2 linked regions of the Robertmurraya sp. FSL R5-0851 genome follow. The protein of the gene in region 1 interacts with the protein of each later gene in a pairwise test. Links are inferred from orthologs where the notes say so. Each region holds a gene or a part of one and is shown on either strand. Other genes may lie near its edges.

Region 1 (11,277 bases):
TATGGAAAGTGTACTTTGCGTTCCGATTGTTAAAAGCAACGAAGTAGTTGGGGTTTTATTGCTAGCTTCATCTGAAAAAAGGGCATACGAAAAGTCCCAGCTTATGATTCTTGAAATTTTATGCTCTTACTTAGCTGTAGCTGTGGAGAATGCGAGACATTATGAGAAGACAAAAGAAATAAGTGAGCGATGCGCACTTACCAATCTATACAACTATCGATACTTAGATAATGAGCTGCAAGCAGAGTACAAGAAGTTGATGGCTGCTGAAAGGAAGAAAATCTCTCTCATTTTATTAGATATCGACCATTTTAAGTCAGTAAACGACACATATGGTCACCAAAGTGGAAATGAAATATTAAGAGAATTAGCTACTCGATTAGAGAATTTGGTTGGAAAAAAGGGAACAGTTGCGAGATATGGTGGAGAGGAATTTACAATTCTATTACCTGATGTTGATAAGCAAGAGGCATTCAAGCTAGCTGAGATTGTACGATTAACCATTGCTAATTGGCCATTTACCCTCGAACAACATATTTCGGAGAATAATAAAAAATTGCTAGTAAACATTACAGCATCTATTGGAGTAGCTACATCCCCAGATGATGCAGACGATCCTCAATCATTAATACGACACGCGGACCGTGCGTTATATGTAGGAGCAAAGCGCGCGGGGAGAAATAGAGTAGCTCAATACGTAAAATAAAATAGAAATTACAAAAATAACCAAGAAATTTGGCGAAATCATTCCATGACAAGACGACAAAAGTCTTGTTATTTTTTTTGTACTCTATGATAGGATGAAACAAGCACTCATCTTCGAAGGAGGCAAATGTAGTGGAAAACCAGAAAAAAAATACTATCACGATAAAAATTGATGGTAAATCAAGAACGTATCAAGAGAATAAGCAGAAATCAAAACCAGAAAAAATGACTTCTAGTAAAACTTTTGTCGAAGATGATGGTCGAAAACTAGAATTCGATAGACGGCCAGTAGAAAAGCCAAGTATTAAGGAACCGAATTATGAAGAAGTAGCAGCGGCTTCTGCTGAAAAGGATGAGGAAGACTTTGACTGGATCCTACCAGACACAAGTGAGGAACCAGAACTAGAGGAGTACAAGATTGCTAGCTATACAAGCAAACCAACTAAGGGAAAGAGCGTGATCAAATCCCTTAAGAAAAATAAAAATAATCTCTCTCCTTCTATTTTCTTTGCCCTCTTTTTTGCCGTTATCATAGGGATGAGCTTTGGATTTATCCTCTTGAGACTTGTCATTACTGACCAGACCCTTGGAGGACAAGAAGTAGTTACGACGGTTCCCCCTACTGAACAACAAAGCGAACAGGCGAATGTAGTCAGTTATACATTACCGGTTGTTTCTACTTTTGTTGTCCAAGAAAGTGCTTATTCTTCAGTTGAAGCAGCAAATGAAGGCAAGAAAGTTCTAGATCAAAAAGGAATTCCCACATCAGTCGTGACAACTGATAGAAGTTATCTTCTAGTTGGCATTAGTGTTACGAAGGAAAGTGGTAAAGCAATTGGTGAGCGTTTAACGGAAAAAGGCATTGATATTTATGCAAAAGAAATACAAGTCGGTGGCATTCAACTAAACGAGATCACCAGTATGGAGCAAAAGCTACTTGAGCAGGCATCACAATTATATGCACCACTAGTGACAATTAGTACAAGTCTTACGCTGGAACAAACCATTCCTGAAGAAGCTTCAACCAATGTCACACAAATGAAAGTCGAGTGGGATAAGATTAATAATAAGGATCTTAAAAGTGAAAGAATGATTCAGATCAAAGAAGAATTAGACAAAGCTATTACTATTGCTTTAAACCCATCAAAAGAAAAGAGCACGGAGCTTCAGGAGCATTTATTAAGCTTTTTGTCCTTATACCAATCAGAAAAATAAAAATATCGACATTTTCGGATATTTTCCGGGAAATGGCGAGAAAATAGCAGAGTCTTGTCAATCCATTGACAAGCTCTGTTTTTTTATATTTTTTTAGAAAAAATGTCCATTTAAAAAATGACTGACTTCCTATTTTTTGTTACGATATAAAGGTATCTCCCCAATGATCCAAATTAAAAGGTAAGGTGATCTTATGCAAAACCTCATTTTAGCCTCTTCCTCTCCTCGACGAAAGGAACTGTTATCCATTCTTCAAATCCCGTTTGAGGTAAAAGCAAGTGATGTGGATGAAACCTTTCATTCCGAACTTGCACCACATGAAGTAGTAATTAATTTAGCAGACCGTAAGGCAAAGCATGTGTCAAAAAATCATTCTTCATCAATTGTCATTGGTGCAGACACGATTGTTGTTGCAGATGGTGAAGTTTTAGGAAAGCCTAAAACTCCAACCGAAGCTTTTGAGATGTTAAGGAAATTATCTGGAACCACACATTCTGTTTATACAGGAGTAGCGATTGTATCAGCTGCTCGTACCACGACTTTTTATGAACAGACTGATGTAACATTCTGGGAGTTATCTGACGAAGAAATTCACTCCTATATAAGTACTGGAGAACCGTTCGATAAGGCAGGTAGCTACGGTATACAGGGATTCGGTAGCACATTAGTGAAACGAATTGCAGGTGATTATTTTACGGTCGTAGGATTACCGGTAGCACGCCTTGTCCGCGAATTAAAACCTTTTAGGTGATGAAGGTTCGACGTCGACCTCCCATAAAATATTAGGAGGTACGAAATGCGAACAGAAACACTAATGATTAAGGATTATCCCCATGAAGAACGTCCCCGGGAGCGCTTTGTTCAAAGTGGTCCTGAAAGCCTTTCAAACCATGAACTACTTGCTCTTCTTTTGAGAACGGGAACAAAAGAAGAGTCCGTTCTTCAATTGGCTAATCGATTATTAAATCATTTTGAAGGACTTAGGCTCCTAAAAGAAGCAACCTTAGATGAAATGACCCAGATAAAGGGGATAGGTATGGCAAAAGCTGTTCAAGTACTTGCTGCCGTAGAAATAGGGAGGCGAATAACAAACTTGAATTATGATGATCGGTATGTCATTCGTTCACCTGAGGATGGTGCTAAGTATGTGATGCAGGATATGAGATTCCTTAGTCAAGAACATTTTGTTTGTCTCTATCTTAATACCAAAAATCAAGTCCTCCACAAAAAAACTGTCTTTATTGGGAGCTTAAATGCTTCCATCGTTCATCCTCGCGAGGTGTACAAGGAAGCATTAAAACGTTCAGCGGCTTCTGTAATTTGTGCACATAATCACCCATCAGGAGTGCGCCTGTAAGGTGCCGCATAATAGCATTCTAAAAGAATTAGAACTCCTTACATGGTTCTATGGTCAGCATCTTACCTGAAAGGGAAACCTGTAAAGGGAAAAAAGCATGATGTGAAAAGGGAAAGAGACGATTAGCTATCATATCGAGTCAGTTTCTCAGACCAAGTGGTGTATGGTAAAGGCTAGACTGCTTGAATCCTAGACGGAGGAGCGAAGGGTACGCCGTTACTTATGATAGCTAAAAGGTAACGAGGACAATATCGGAGAAGTTCTCCTGACTTTTTATGATTGTAAGGATTGTCCTTCTATACTCAGGTAAAGAGTAAAACGTCAAAAGGGGTACCTAACCATCACGCTCTATTATGCTGCATAATTCAGGGATTGCCTAAGTGCAACTAAGGTTGTATAAGGTAACGGAGTCACCATATTACTCAACGTTTGCCTGTAATGGGCTTAGCAAGGGGAAGGGTGACAGGCTACTATTCGTCCATTGAAAGGTGTCATGAACATGGCAATTAATCCATTTCAACAATTAGACGTTTTGAAAAAGGCTTTACAAAAAGGGAAACAAATTACTGATTGCTATCGTCTTATGTATAAGAGTGATTTATGGATAAAGGCTCATAAACAATTATATGATTTGAAAACTTTAAATGAAGTTCATATACAAGAAGTGGATGAAATCATTTTAAAACTTAAAAAGGGAACGTTTCGATTCGAAAATCATAGGGATAGGTTGCAGCCTCCCTCTTATAGAGAGTTAATGGTCCTCGAGGTGATTAAGGTCATTCTTACAACCATATTTAAAGAAACTCACCTTAATAAGGATGTTCTGAATCAATCTCTCAAAGAGGTAAAAAGAAATTGGAATGACCAAACCTGGTTGATTTATGGGGGTATAAATCAAAAGAAGACTTCTGTTTGGTACCATCTACTCCTGAAAAATATTGAAAATAAGGTGAGTGACCGACGTTTCTTACTCCTCCTTCATCATGCAATATTCTCCGGGATAATCGATAAAACTACTTCAAATAAAGGTGCAACTCTCATATCAATTCTTTACTCTATTTATTTTCAAGAAGTGGATTTATTTTTGAGGTTGAAGTTGAATAAAGGAAAAAAGGCAAATACTAGCATAGGAACGTTCAAGTATATACAAGAGGTTGACCATTTCTTGATGACATTTAAGGGATCTAAAGACGAAGCAGTTCATGCTTTTAATGAGATTCAACTATTTTTCAGCTCAAAACTTTTATACGCAAACAAAGAATATTCCCTTTACCTTTCCAATCTTGAGAAACCGGTTTTAGTATGTGGTTATGAGATGAAAAGGTGTAAACAGACTAACACTCTTCTTTTCAAAATACCTGACGTTACACTAAAGAGACTGTCCAAAAAATATGGAGAGATTGAAGCCTTTCTTCCTATGCCTCGCCCAGGATTGATCAACCTCTCTGAACGAAAAATCATGCGGGTCTACCATGCCGAATTAAGCAAGTTCGTTTTGGATTATCGAGGAGCAAATAATTGGCATGACTTTTCGAAACTATTCTCATTAGCTAGAGGCAGTTATATTAGGACAATAGCAATGAAAAGAAAGTGCTCCATTAACAAAGTTAGTCTTGAAATGAAATCATATAAACAAGGAGATCTTTGTATAAAAGTGAAAGCAGAAGGAGAAGTAGAAAGTTTATATCCATTTATTAAATTATCTGAGTTTTCCTTTTTGAGATATTAAGCCTTGTAGCTGGCGAGCCGTATACGCTAAAAGGTGTACGTACGGTTCTGCGGGAGGAGAGAAGAAACCGTAGCTACTTGGATGGCGCTTTTCTCCTACCCTACGATCCTACTCCTAGCAAGGAGGATATTGAGGTTACGAAAAGACTAGCGGAATGTGGAAAAATATTAGGTATTGAGATTCTTGATCATTTAATTATTGGGGAAAATAAATTTGTTAGTTTAAAGGAAAAAGGCTATTTATGACACTATGAATTTATTTGACGATGCGATATAATAAGCTTTATGATTTTTTTGCAATGAAATTACTAAGATGAATTCATAATAAATAGTTTTGACTAGAAAAAGTGAAATTCCATATTGGACAAACCATTAGACGGATGACTTTATTCGTACGATTTGGATGAGAAAGGGAGATACTTCATGTTTGGAATAGGAACAAGAGATCTTGGAATTGATTTAGGAACAGCAAATACGCTTGTGTATGTAAAGGGAAAAGGGATTGTTGTAAGAGAACCTTCTGTTGTTGCACTACAAACAGATACAAAACATATTGTAGCTGTAGGGAACGATGCGAAAAATATGATTGGTCGAACACCTGGTAATGTGGTAGCTCTTAGACCAATGAAAGACGGAGTTATTGCTGATTATGAAACAACTGCAACGATGATGAAATATTACATAAATTCGGCAAACAAAAGCAAGGGCTTCTTTTCAGGCAAACCTTATGTAATGGTATGTGTACCATCAGGGATAACGGCTGTTGAACAAAGAGCAGTAATAGATGCAACTCGTCAAGCGGGTGCTAGGGATGCATACCCAATAGAAGAACCATTTGCTGCTGCAATCGGAGCGAATCTTCCTGTATGGGAGCCTACTGGCAGCATGGTTGTCGATATCGGCGGAGGGACAACTGAAGTGGCCATTATCTCATTAGGGGGCATCGTGACAAGTCAGTCCATTCGCATTGCTGGGGATGAGATGGATGATGCCATTATTAATTATATTCGAAAAACGTACAATCTTTTGATCGGTGATCGTACAGCAGAAACGATTAAAGTGGAAATTGGAAGTGCGGGTGACCCAGAAGGAATTGAAAATATGGAAATACGCGGTCGTGATTTGTTAACGGGACTACCGAAAACGATTGAAATTAGAGCAGAGGAAATCTCGAAGGCGCTTCATGATACAGTATATGCAATCGTCGATGCAGTTAAGCTGACATTGGAAAAAACTCCACCAGAGCTTGCTGCAGATATTATGGATCGTGGGATTGTCCTTACAGGTGGAGGTGCGCTCCTTCGCAATTTAGACCGAGTAATTAGTGAAGAAACAAATATGCCAGTCCTCATTGCTGAAAACCCACTAGATTGTGTGGCAATAGGTACAGGAAAAGCTCTAGATCATATTCATCTTTTTAAAAATAAAGCTTCAGAAACACGATAAGCAATCTAACCTTCCCTCACTCCTTAAGGAGTGAGGGAATACCCCTGTGTGGGAATATTTTCACTTGAGGTGTAAGAAATGCCACAATTTTTATCAAATAAACGCCTTATCATTTTATTAGTTAGCATCATCATTCTCGTGGCATTAATCGGTTTTTCTATAAGAGAGCGAGAGAAGTTAACATGGCCTGAACAATTTATTAAAGATACGACAGGATGGGTACAATCAGCCTTTTCGCGTCCTACCAATTATGTAGCAGGTTTCTTTGAGAATGTAAGAGATTTGCAAAATACATATGAAGAGAACAAGGAATTAAAAGCTCGATTAGACGAGTTAGTGCAACTTGAGGTAGATGTTCAAACGCTAGCAAAAGAGAATAAAGAACTACGCGAGATTCTTGATAATAAGGAAGATTTAAGTGCGTTTGATCCTGTCCAAGCAATCGTTGTTGGTAGAAACCCTGAAAGATGGCATGAACTACTTGTTATTAATAAGGGGAAACAAGACGGTATCCAACAAAATATGGCGGTTATTACTGCAAATGGGCTAATTGGAAAAGTAAAAAGCACGAGTCAGTTCACTTCGACCATTCAGCTATTAAGTGCAAATGATCCAACCAATCGAATTTCTGCAAAAATTATAGGTGAAACAGAAACATACGGGACTATTGAAGGTTATGATGAGGAAAGGAAGCTCCTAAAACTAAAGAGACTACCGTATGATGCAAAAATAGAGAAAGACCAAATTGTTACTACTTCAGGACTAGGAGGAGTATTTCCACAAAACTTGCCAGTTGGAAAAGTAGTTGAAGTCGTTCCAGATGAATTTGGTTTAAATCAAACTGCTTACGTGGAGCCAGGTGCTGACTTTTATGATATCCGTCATGTTATGGTTGTCACTGTGAAAACACAAGCACCTGACTTAAGTGATATTACTAGCGAAGAGGAGGAGGAATTGTGAAAAAACTCCTTCTTCCTATTTTTGTGTTATTTTTTTTCATACTAGAGAGTCTGTTTGTTGAACTTTTTTCTCCGCAGCTTTTTAATAGTGATCGCATCATCGTCCCTCATTTTCTTTTAGTAGTTCTTTTGTTTTTAACCGTTTACGGTGGAAAGAAACAAGGGATTCTGTATGCGGCTATTTTTGGGCTGCTCTTTGATATTGTTTATACAGAAGTAATTGGGATTTATTTCTTTTTGTACCCACTTATTGCTTATTTTGTTTCAAAGACGATGCAGCTTATACATAATCATCTCGTTGTAGTTTCATTAACATCTATGGTGGGAATTATCCTACTAGAGCTTGGTGTGTATGAGTTAAACTATTTATTAAAAGTAACCGAAATGGCATTTCAAACTTTCTTACAGGAGAGGCTTTATCCGACCTTAATACTAAATTTAGTGTTTACGATTTTGGTTTCCTTTCCTCTTAAACGACAGTTTGATAAGTATGCAGAGGAACTTAGAAATGAATAAAAAATCAGTTCTATTTAAAAAGGATTTCTGGGGCTTAAGGTCGAAATAATATAAAGATATATGTCAGTTTATTTCGTTGAGCTTTTATACTTAGGTTTTTTTACATCGAGGGATGCTTTTCTATTGAGGTGACCAACTTATCATGAAGAAGACACAAAATGTGCTAATTAAAGGAACAAAGGATGGATTAACGTTACACTTAGATGATCTTTGCTCCTATGAAGAATTAAAAAAGGAATTAGATTCCAAATTAACCGAAAATTCTTTAGCTAACAAGGATCGACCTTTAATATCCGTACGAGTTCAAGTAGGTAACCGATACTTGACAGAAGAACAGCAAGAAGAAATTAAAAATTTAATACGCCAAAAAAAGAATTTAGTTGTTGAATTAATTCAATCAAATGTAATGACAAGGGAAGAGGCTGATCTAGCAATAGCGGCAAATGAGATCATCCCAGTAGCGAGAGTTATTCGGTCAGGTCAAGTACTAGAAACACCAGGTGATTTGCTTTTGGTGGGAGATGTAAATCCTGGTGGAACGGTTCGAGCCGGTGGGAATATCTTTATTATAGGAGCATTAAAGGGAATTGCTCACGCAGGATGCTTTGGAAATTCAAAGGCAGTCGTTGTTGCCTCAGTAATGAATCCTTCACAAATTAGAATAAGTCATTGCATTAACCGTGCTCCTGATTATGGAACAGACAAGGAGAGACGGGAGATGGAATGTGCCTATATTGATGAAAATGATCAAATTGTTATTGATAGATTGCAAGTATTATCTCAGCTAAGACCAAACTTAACGAAGCTGAAAGGGGGACGCTAAAATGGGACAAGCCATTGTTGTAACTTCAGGAAAAGGTGGAGTAGGGAAAACGACTACTTCTGCAAATATTGGTACTGCACTAGCCTTACAAGGGAAGCGTGTCTGCCTTGTTGATACAGATATTGGATTGAGAAACTTAGACGTTGTGATGGGACTTGAAAACCGAATTATTTACGATTTAGTTGACGTCGTGGAAGGTCGCTGTAAGATTCATCAAGCGTTAGTTAAAGATAAGAGATTTGATGATCTACTTTACCTGCTTCCAGCAGCACAAACTAGTGATAAAACGGCAGTTCAGCCTGAACAAATGAAAACATTGATTAACAATTTGAAGCAGGACTATGATTATATTATTATTGACTGTCCGGCGGGAATTGAGCAAGGTTACAAAAATGCAGTTGCAGGTGCGGATAAAGCTATTGTTGTAACTACACCTGAGGTTTCAGCTGTTCGGGATGCGGACAGAATCATCGGACTACTGGAAAAGGAAGAAAATGTGGAGGCGCCAAAGCTCGTGATTAATCGTATACGCAGCCATATGATGAAAAATGGAGATATGCTTGATGTAGACGAAATCACCGCACACCTATCTATTGATTTAATTGGAATAGTGGCAGATGATGACGAAGTGATTAAAGCGTCTAATCATGGTGAACCAATCGCACTTAATCCTAATTCAAAAGCATCAATTGCTTATCGAAATATTGCACGCCGAATACTAGGCGAATCCATACCTCTCCAACAGCTTGATGATAGTGATAAGGGTGTATTTACTAAAATTAAAAAGTTTTTTGGTGTTAAGTAAAACCGAGATTTTTCTCGGTTTTTATTTTTGGTTTCTTTGTCCTTGTAATTGAATTGTCTTGTCATAGGTTTGTCCTTTTGCACATAAACTTGTACAAAACGTAAAAAGGATTGGTGGGGAAACCATGAGGGCTAGACCGGATGAGATTCGTAAACGTATTGCAAAGCGAAAAAGGGAAAGGGACAGGCTTACACAGACCGTGGCTCATTCAAGACTGTTGCTGCCAGAAACGGAAGAAACACACGGATATGATCGGATTCCCACATATGAAAGTGGGAAAGAAGAAGAGCTTCATCCACTTTTTAAAAAGGAAGTATTTATCTTTAAAATATTAGCGTCAACTATTTTGGTGTTCTTAATCGCGATTATTTTTAGAAACAATGACGCTAGATTTGAGAGTGTTAGAGAATTTGTATCGATAAACATGGAGAAGGATTTTCAATTTACGACAGTAGCAAACTGGTACGAAGAGCAGTTTGGAAAGCCTCTTGCACTCTTACCGTTTACAAATAAAGAATCGGAAGAAGTGCAAGAGGAATCACAGCCATATGCCCTACCGGCATCAGGGAAGATTCTAGAGGAATTTGGCGAAGACGGACAAAAGGTAACCATTGAAACACCTAAAGGTGCAGCCGTTTCCGCGATGAGTGGTGGAATGGTTGAATTTGCCGGTGTAAAAGAGGGATTCGGTAAGACGGTTATTGTTCAGCACGGTGATAAGAGTGAGACTTGGTATGGGAATCTTGATGACATTTCGGTTAATCTTTATGAATATATCGAGAAAGGGAAAGAAATTGGAACAGCCAGGGATAGTGGGGATGGAGAAAAAGGTTCCTTTTACTTTGCCTTAAAAGAAGGTAATGAATTTATAGACCCTTTCCAGGTGATTCAGGTTGAATAAAATAATGGAGCTTTTTTCAAAAATTTATATTCATCCACTTTTGTGGGTAGTTGTGGCTTTGTCTGTAGTGACAGGTCATTTTTATGAACTTCTTCTCCTCTTAATCATTATCTTTACACATGAGTTAGGCCATGGGGTAGCTGCTTCCTATTTTTCATGGAGAATTAAAAAAATCACGTTGCTTCCATTCGGTGGGGTTGCAGAGATGGATGAACACGGAAACAGACCGCTTAGAGAAGAAGCGATCGTTGTATTGTCTGGACCTGTACAACATATATGGCTTGTTGCTGTTGCTTATTTACTTCATCAAGTGGGATTTGTAAATGACCATTTGTTCTCCATGTTTCTACAGTATAATCTGATGATATTTTTATTTAATTTACTACCTATATGGCCATTAGACGGTGGGAAGTTCGTTTTTTTATGGCTTTCTATCAAGAAGCCATTTCCAAAGGCATTTAAACAAACACTTCTTCTTTCTTTCATTGCTTTAGGATTATTTAGTGCGGTCATTTTAGTGACAGAGCCTTTAAATCTTAATGTTTGGATTATCATCTCGTTTCTTTTGTTTTCATTGTATTATGAATGGAAGCAAAGAAGGTATGTGTTTGTTCGATTTCTACTGGAACGCTATTACGGGAAAAAGGACACGTTTGGAACACTCATTCCATTAAACGTGGAAGAGGACGAGTTGGTTATTCATGTACTTGAAAGATTTCAAAGAGGCTGTAAGCATCCGATTATCATTGAGAATGATGCACAGGAGAAAAGATTGTTAGATGAAAACGAAGTGTTACATGCTTACTTTGCTGATAAACTTTT
Region 2 (6,878 bases), 3.2 Mb from region 1 along the record:
GAAAGGAGGAACAAACATGCCTCGTAAAGGTCCTGTAGCAAAGAGAGACGTATTACCAGATCCGTTATATAACTCAAAGCTAATCACTCGTTTGATCAACAAAATGATGATCGACGGTAAAAGAGGAAAGTCACAAGCAATCCTTTACTCTGCATTCGAACTTATTCGTGAGCGCAGTGGTAAAGAACCAATCGAAGTATTCGATGCAGCACTTAAAAATATCATGCCAGTTCTTGAAGTTAAAGCACGCCGTGTAGGTGGTTCTAACTATCAAGTACCAGTAGAGGTGCGTCCAGATCGTCGTACAACTCTAGGTCTTCGTTGGTTAGTAAACTACTCTCGCCTTCGTGGAGAAAAGACGATGGAAGAGCGTTTAGCTAACGAAATCTTAGATGCAGCTAATAACACTGGTGCATCAGTTAAGAAGCGTGAAGACACTCACAAAATGGCTGAAGCAAACAAAGCATTTGCTCACTATCGTTGGTAGAATTTACTTTTACCCTAATATAAAAATAAACTAAAACACTCATACGAGAAAGGAGAAATACCAATGGCAAGAGAGTTCTCCTTAGCAAATACAAGAAATATCGGTATCATGGCACACATCGATGCTGGTAAAACAACAACAACTGAGCGTGTACTTTATTACACTGGTCGTATTCATAAGATTGGTGAAACACATGAAGGTGCATCTCAAATGGACTGGATGGAGCAGGAACAGGAGCGCGGAATTACAATCACTTCCGCTGCTACAACTGCTCAATGGAAAGGCCACCGAGTTAACATCATCGATACACCAGGACACGTAGACTTCACAGTTGAAGTTGAACGTTCTCTTCGTGTACTTGATGGCGCAGTTGCTGTACTTGATGCACAGTCTGGTGTTGAGCCTCAAACTGAAACAGTTTGGCGCCAAGCAACAACTTACGGTGTACCACGTGTTGTATTTGTAAACAAGATGGACAAAATTGGTGCTGATTTCAAGTATTCAATCAAAACACTTCATGATCGCTTACAAGCGAATGCTGCTGCAATTCAACTTCCAATCGGAGCTGAAGATCAATTCTCAGCAATAATTGACCTTGTTGAAATGAATGCAACATTCTATGGTAACGACCTTGGAACAGATATTGAAGTTCGTGAAATCCCTGAAGAGTACCGTGCTGAAGCAGAAGAATACCGTGAAAAATTAATTGAAGCGGTATCTGAGTTTGACGAAGTATTAATGGAAAAATACCTTGGTGGCGAAGAAATCACTAACGATGAGCTGAAATCAGCGATTCGTAAAGGTACTGTTAACGTTGAGTTCTACCCAGTTATCTGTGGTTCAGCATTCAAAAACAAAGGTGTTCAATTGATGCTTGACGCTGTAATTGACTACCTGCCATCACCATTAGATGTACCTGCAATCAAAGGTACTTTACCTGATAGCGATGAAGTAGTTGAGCGTCACTCAAGCGATGAAGAGCCTTTCTCAGCTCTAGCGTTCAAAGTTATGACTGACCCTTATGTTGGAAAACTAACTTTCTTCCGTGTGTACTCTGGTACATTAAGCTCAGGTTCTTACGTTCAAAACTCTACTAAAGGTAAGCGTGAGCGTGTAGGTCGTATTCTACAAATGCATGCTAACAGCCGTGAAGAGATTTCAATGGTATACGCTGGTGACATCGCTGCTGCTGTAGGTCTAAAAGATACTACAACTGGAGATACACTATGTGATGAAAAGAACCTAGTTATCCTAGAGTCTATGGAATTCCCAGAGCCAGTTATTCAATTATCTATCGAGCCTAAGTCTAAAGCTGACCAAGATAAAATGACTACTGCTCTACAAAAGCTTCAAGAAGAGGATCCTACATTCCGTGCGCATACTGACCAGGAAACTGGACAAGTTATCATTGCAGGTATGGGTGAGCTTCACTTAGATATTCTAGTAGACCGTATGCGTCGTGAATTCAAAGTTGAAGCAAACGTTGGTGCTCCTCAGGTTGCTTACCGCGAAACAATCCGTTCTTCTGCTAGTGTAGAAGGAAAGTTCGCTCGCCAATCTGGTGGTCGTGGACAATTCGGACACGTTTGGATTGAATTCTCTCCAAACGAAGAAGGAAAAGGATTTGAATTCGTAAACGGAATCGTTGGTGGTGTTGTTCCTCGTGAATACATCCCAGCTGTACAAGCAGGTCTTGAAGACTCACTTGACAGAGGTATGATTGCTGGATTCCCTGTTGTTGATATCAAAGCTAGATTATTTGATGGATCTTACCATGATGTTGACTCATCTGAAATGGCGTTTAAGATCGCTGCGTCTATGGCACTTAAAGCAGCAGCTTCTAAGTGTAACCCAGTTATTCTTGAGCCTATCATGAGAGTCGAAGTTATTATTCCTGAAGAGTATCTTGGTGATATTATGGGTAACGTAACTTCACGTCGTGGTCGTGTAGAAGGTATGGAAGCACGCGGAAACGCTCAAGTTGTTCGTGCAATGGTTCCACTTTCTGAAATGTTTGGATATGCAACTAGCCTTCGTTCTAGTACGCAAGGTCGTGGAGTATTCTCTATGCACTTCGATCACTATGAAGAGGTTCCAAAATCAATCTCTGAAGAAATCATCAAAAAAAATAAAGGCGAATAATTGATTTTCGCCCTTTTTTAAAGTATAACTACTTATGTAAGTGTGGACATTGGTAGGTGCTGGTAACAGCTGCCTCTCTGTCCATAAATATACTTAGACTATTTTTTATATATTAAAGGAGGATTTTTCTAATGGGAAAAGCTAAATTTGACCGTTCAAAGCCACACGTTAACATCGGTACAATTGGTCACGTTGACCATGGTAAAACAACTTTAACAGCTGCAATCACTTCTGTACTTGCTAAAGTAGGTGGAGCAGAAGCTCGTGCATATGATCAAATCGACGGTGCTCCAGAAGAAAGAGAGCGTGGAATCACAATCTCTACTGCGCACGTTGAGTACGAAACTGCTAACCGTCACTACGCACATGTTGACTGCCCAGGTCACGCTGACTACGTTAAGAACATGATCACTGGTGCTGCACAAATGGATGGCGGAATCCTAGTTGTATCTGCAACTGATGGCCCAATGCCACAAACTCGTGAGCACATCCTACTTTCTCGTCAGGTTGGTGTACCTCACCTTGTAGTATTCATGAACAAGTGTGATATGGTAGACGACGAAGAGCTTCTTGAATTAGTAGAAATGGAAATCCGCGACCTACTTTCTGAGTATGACTTCCCTGGAGATGACATTCCTGTAATCAAAGGTTCTGCTCTTAAAGCATTAGAAGGTGAAGCTGAATGGGAAGAGAAAATCAACGAGCTTATGGCTGCGGTTGATGAGTATGTTCCAACACCAGCACGTGACACTGAAAAGCCATTCATGATGCCAGTTGAGGATGTATTCTCAATCACTGGTCGTGGAACTGTTGCTACTGGACGTGTTGAGCGTGGAGTAGTTAAAGTTGGGGACGTTATTGAAATCGTTGGTTTCACTGAAGAGCCTAAGTCTACTACTGTAACAGGTGTAGAAATGTTCCGTAAGCTTCTTGACTATGCAGAAGCTGGAGACAACATTGGAGCACTTCTTCGTGGGGTTTCTCGTGAAGAAATCGAGCGTGGACAAGTTTTGGCTAAGCCAAAATCAATCACTCCACACACAAAGTTCAAAGCGGAAGTTTATGTTCTTTCTAAAGAAGAAGGTGGACGTCATACTCCATTCTTCACTAACTACCGCCCACAATTCTATTTCCGTACTTCTGATATTACAGGTATCTGTAACCTTCCAGAAGGTGTTGAAATGGTTATGCCTGGCGACAACATCGAAATGACTGTTGAACTAATCGCTCCAGTTGCGATCGAAGAAGGTACTAAGTTCTCTATCCGTGAGGGTGGACGTACTGTAGGCGCTGGCGTAGTTGCTACAATCATTGAATAATTAATGAATCAAAAAAGCAGATGGATGATCCATCTGCTTTTTTTATATGCTAATTTTTATCTAAAGTCATTGACAATTTTGCTCTTAGTTGATAAATTTAATTAAACCTATCTGTTAAGTTGGAATTAAAAACTAAATTAGAGATACAATAATGTTAGGAGTGGTATTGCATGGTCGAGTCAAAATTGACCTTTTCATCATATGATCATTATTCATTCCCTAGCTTCGACGAGGAGAATGAAACAAAAGGTGCACTGGATGCGTTGCGTTGGAGTTATGAGCAATACGATGAAAATGAAATTGTGTACGCATGTAGTTTTGGAATAGAAGGCATGGTCATGATTGATCTAATTTCGAAAGTTAAGCCAGATGCAAAAGTAGTATTCTTAGACACAGGTCTTCATTTTAAAGAGACGTACGAGTTAATAGATAAAGTAAAAGAACGTTATCCGCAACTACAAATTGAACTTAAAAAACCTTCTTTAACATTAGAAGAGCAGGCAGAACAACATGGTGATGAGCTCTGGAAGACAGCTCCAAACAAGTGCTGTGAAATAAGAAAAATCATTCCGTTAAGAGAAGCCTTATCGGGTGCCACTGCATGGATAAGTGGATTAAGAAGAGAGCAGTCAGAAACGAGAAAGAACACGCAGTATTTCAATAAAGATAACAAATTTGAATCGATAAAAGTATGTCCTCTCATTCATTGGACATGGAAGGATGTTTGGAGATACACACACAAAAATGATCTTCCTTACAATGTTCTTCATGACAATGGGTACCCTAGTATTGGATGTGCACCATGTACCTCCCCTGCATTTAACGCAGAGGATATGAGATCAGGTCGATGGACAGGAACAGGTAAGACAGAATGCGGATTACACCAATAGGAGGGCTTTGCCCATGATTATCACTTATACGGCTATTATTGTTGCTCTCTTTTTGGCAATGAATATTGGTGCAAGTGGGGCTGCCGCCTCCATTTCTATCGCATACGGCTCTGGGGCGCTTCCGAAAAAGAAAGTCGCTCTGCTTGTCTGTGGAGTAGCGATATTTTTAGGTGCTGTACTCGGTGGAAGTGAAGTTGTCAAAACTATCGGTTCAAATATTGTGCCATCATCAATACTTGATGAAAAAGTAGTTCTCATTATTCTATCCTCCGCTGCACTTTCATTATTTATTGCTAACTTAATGGGCATACCGTTGTCCACTAGCGAGATAACAGTTGGATCTGTTGTAGGTGTGGGTGTTGCATTTAAGGCACTATTTGTTAAGAACATTTTAGTTATTGTTGCTTTCTGGTTTATCGTTCCAATAGCAGCGTTTTCTATGGCGCTCTTGTGGGGTAGAGGAATAAAGTTGCTTGAAAAGAAGTTTCCTGCAGTTAAGAATGGAAAGTATAATAAGCCAATTACCATCTTTGTTATTGTGGTTGGGTTTCTTGAAGCTTTTTCAGCAGGAATGAACAATGTTGCGAATGCTGCTGGTCCTCTAGTAGGAGCTGGAGTAGTTTCTATTACAACCGGAGTTTGGGTTGGTGGATTATTCATTGCTCTAGGAGCTATATTCCTTGGAGGAAGAGTACTTCAAACAAACGGCAAAAAAATCACAAGCTTTTCCTTGCTTGAAGGTGGGGCTATTTCAAGTACAGGTGCGATCTTGGTAATATTAGCTTCTGTATTTGGATTACCAGTACCGTTAACTCAAGTTACTAGTACTGCAATTATTGGAATAGGTTTTGCTCAAAGAGGAAAGGTAATTTTTCAACAAAGTATTATAAATAAGATACTCAAGGTATGGGTTGTATCTCCTATTCTTTCACTTGTCCTATCTTATGGACTTGTGAAAATCTTTGTTGATACTGATATATATACAGTTGTTGTGTTGTTTAGTGTAAGTATTGCCACTCTAGGGACACTGTCCTTGGCAAATACGATAAAGAAAGAGAACCGAACATACTTTGAAAATAGCGGAGGTATTTAATTATGACACTTAGTACACCACACGGAGGAAAACTTATTAATCTTTGGGAGCCGGAATACAAAGTTGAACATATCGAACTTTCCATTGATTTAGATAAGACAGCTTTAAGCGATCTAGAACTAATTGGAAATGGTGCATATAGCCCGATTACTGGTTTTTTCAATAAAAAGGATTATGAATCAGTAGTGAATAACTTACGCTTAGCTGATGGTCATGTATGGAGTATACCGATTACTCTTCCGGTAGATGAAGACAAAGCGAGCACTTTGTCCATTGGTGCAGAAGCGAAACTTGTTTTTGAAGGGGAAGTATACGGAGTCATCACGATTAATGACATCTATACTCCGGATAAGGAAGTTGAGGCGAAAGCGGTATACCAAACAGATGAATTAGCTCATCCAGGTGTACGTAAATTATTTGAAAGAAAGAATGTTTACGTTGGTGGACCAATTAAGGTCGTAAAGCGATTGGAAAGAGAAAGATTTAACGAGTACTATCTAGATCCAACAGAAACAAGAAGTATCTTTGCTGAAAACGGGTGGAAGACTGTGGTAGGTTTCCAAACGAGAAATCCTGTCCATCGTGCACATGAATACATTCAAAAGTCAGCCCTAGAAATTGTTGATGGCCTATTCTTAAATCCGTTGGTGGGAGAAACAAAATCTGATGATATTCCAGCGGACGTAAGAATGAAGAGTTATCAAGTGTTATTAAAGAACTACTATCCGGAAGATCGAGTGTACCTTGCTGTATTCCCAGCAGCGATGCGTTATGCAGGCCCAAGAGAAGCTATCTTCCATGCGATGGTTCGTAAAAATTATGGTTGTACGCATTTTATTGTAGGAAGAGATCATGCGGGTGTGGGCAATTACTACGGAACATATGATGCACAAAAGATTTTTGATCAATTTACACAAGAAGAATTAGGTTTAACACTTCTATTCTTT

Evidence for each region.
Region 2: the proteins of MKX65_RS17445 (region 1) and tuf interact in binary tests that used the Bacillus subtilis proteins (3 or more experiments, as listed by UniProt). The link is inferred for Robertmurraya sp. FSL R5-0851 from one-to-one orthologs.

The regions. Positions count from the first base shown.
Region 1 is NZ_JBBOOE010000001.1:3,369,841-3,381,117, reverse strand. What follows is about bases 4,668-7,439. They hold MKX65_RS17445 (rod shape-determining protein), read left to right. Parts: upstream 4,668-5,428; coding sequence 5,429-6,451; downstream 6,452-7,439. Other genes in these bases: mreD (rod shape-determining protein MreD), read left to right, coding at 7,408-7,439; mreC (rod shape-determining protein MreC), read left to right, coding at 6,530-7,411; MKX65_RS17455 (hypothetical protein), read left to right, coding at 4,668-5,006. Also shown: MKX65_RS17475 (sensor domain-containing diguanylate cyclase), read left to right, coding at 1-706; MKX65_RS17470 (hypothetical protein), read left to right, coding at 838-1,920; MKX65_RS17465 (Maf family protein), read left to right, coding at 2,114-2,671; more of MKX65_RS17455, read left to right, coding at 3,777-4,667; more of mreD, read left to right, coding at 7,440-7,926; septum site-determining protein MinC, read left to right, coding at 8,069-8,749; septum site-determining protein MinD, read left to right, coding at 8,751-9,554; MKX65_RS17420 (M23 family metallopeptidase), read left to right, coding at 9,679-10,455; MKX65_RS17415 (M50 family metallopeptidase), read left to right, coding at 10,448-11,277.
Region 2 is NZ_JBBOOE010000001.1:129,848-136,725, forward strand. Bases 2,047-4,854 are described here. They hold tuf (elongation factor Tu), read left to right. Parts: upstream 2,047-2,760; coding sequence 2,761-3,948; downstream 3,949-4,854. Other genes in these bases: fusA (elongation factor G), read left to right, coding at 2,047-2,629; MKX65_RS00690 (phosphoadenylyl-sulfate reductase), read left to right, coding at 4,119-4,838; MKX65_RS00695 (inorganic phosphate transporter), read left to right, coding at 4,852-4,854. Outside these bases: rpsG (30S ribosomal protein S7), read left to right, coding at 17-487; more of fusA, read left to right, coding at 551-2,046; more of MKX65_RS00695, read left to right, coding at 4,855-5,931; sat (sulfate adenylyltransferase), read left to right, coding at 5,934-6,878. UniProt on the Bacillus subtilis protein: GTP hydrolase that promotes the GTP-dependent binding of aminoacyl-tRNA to the A-site of ribosomes during protein biosynthesis.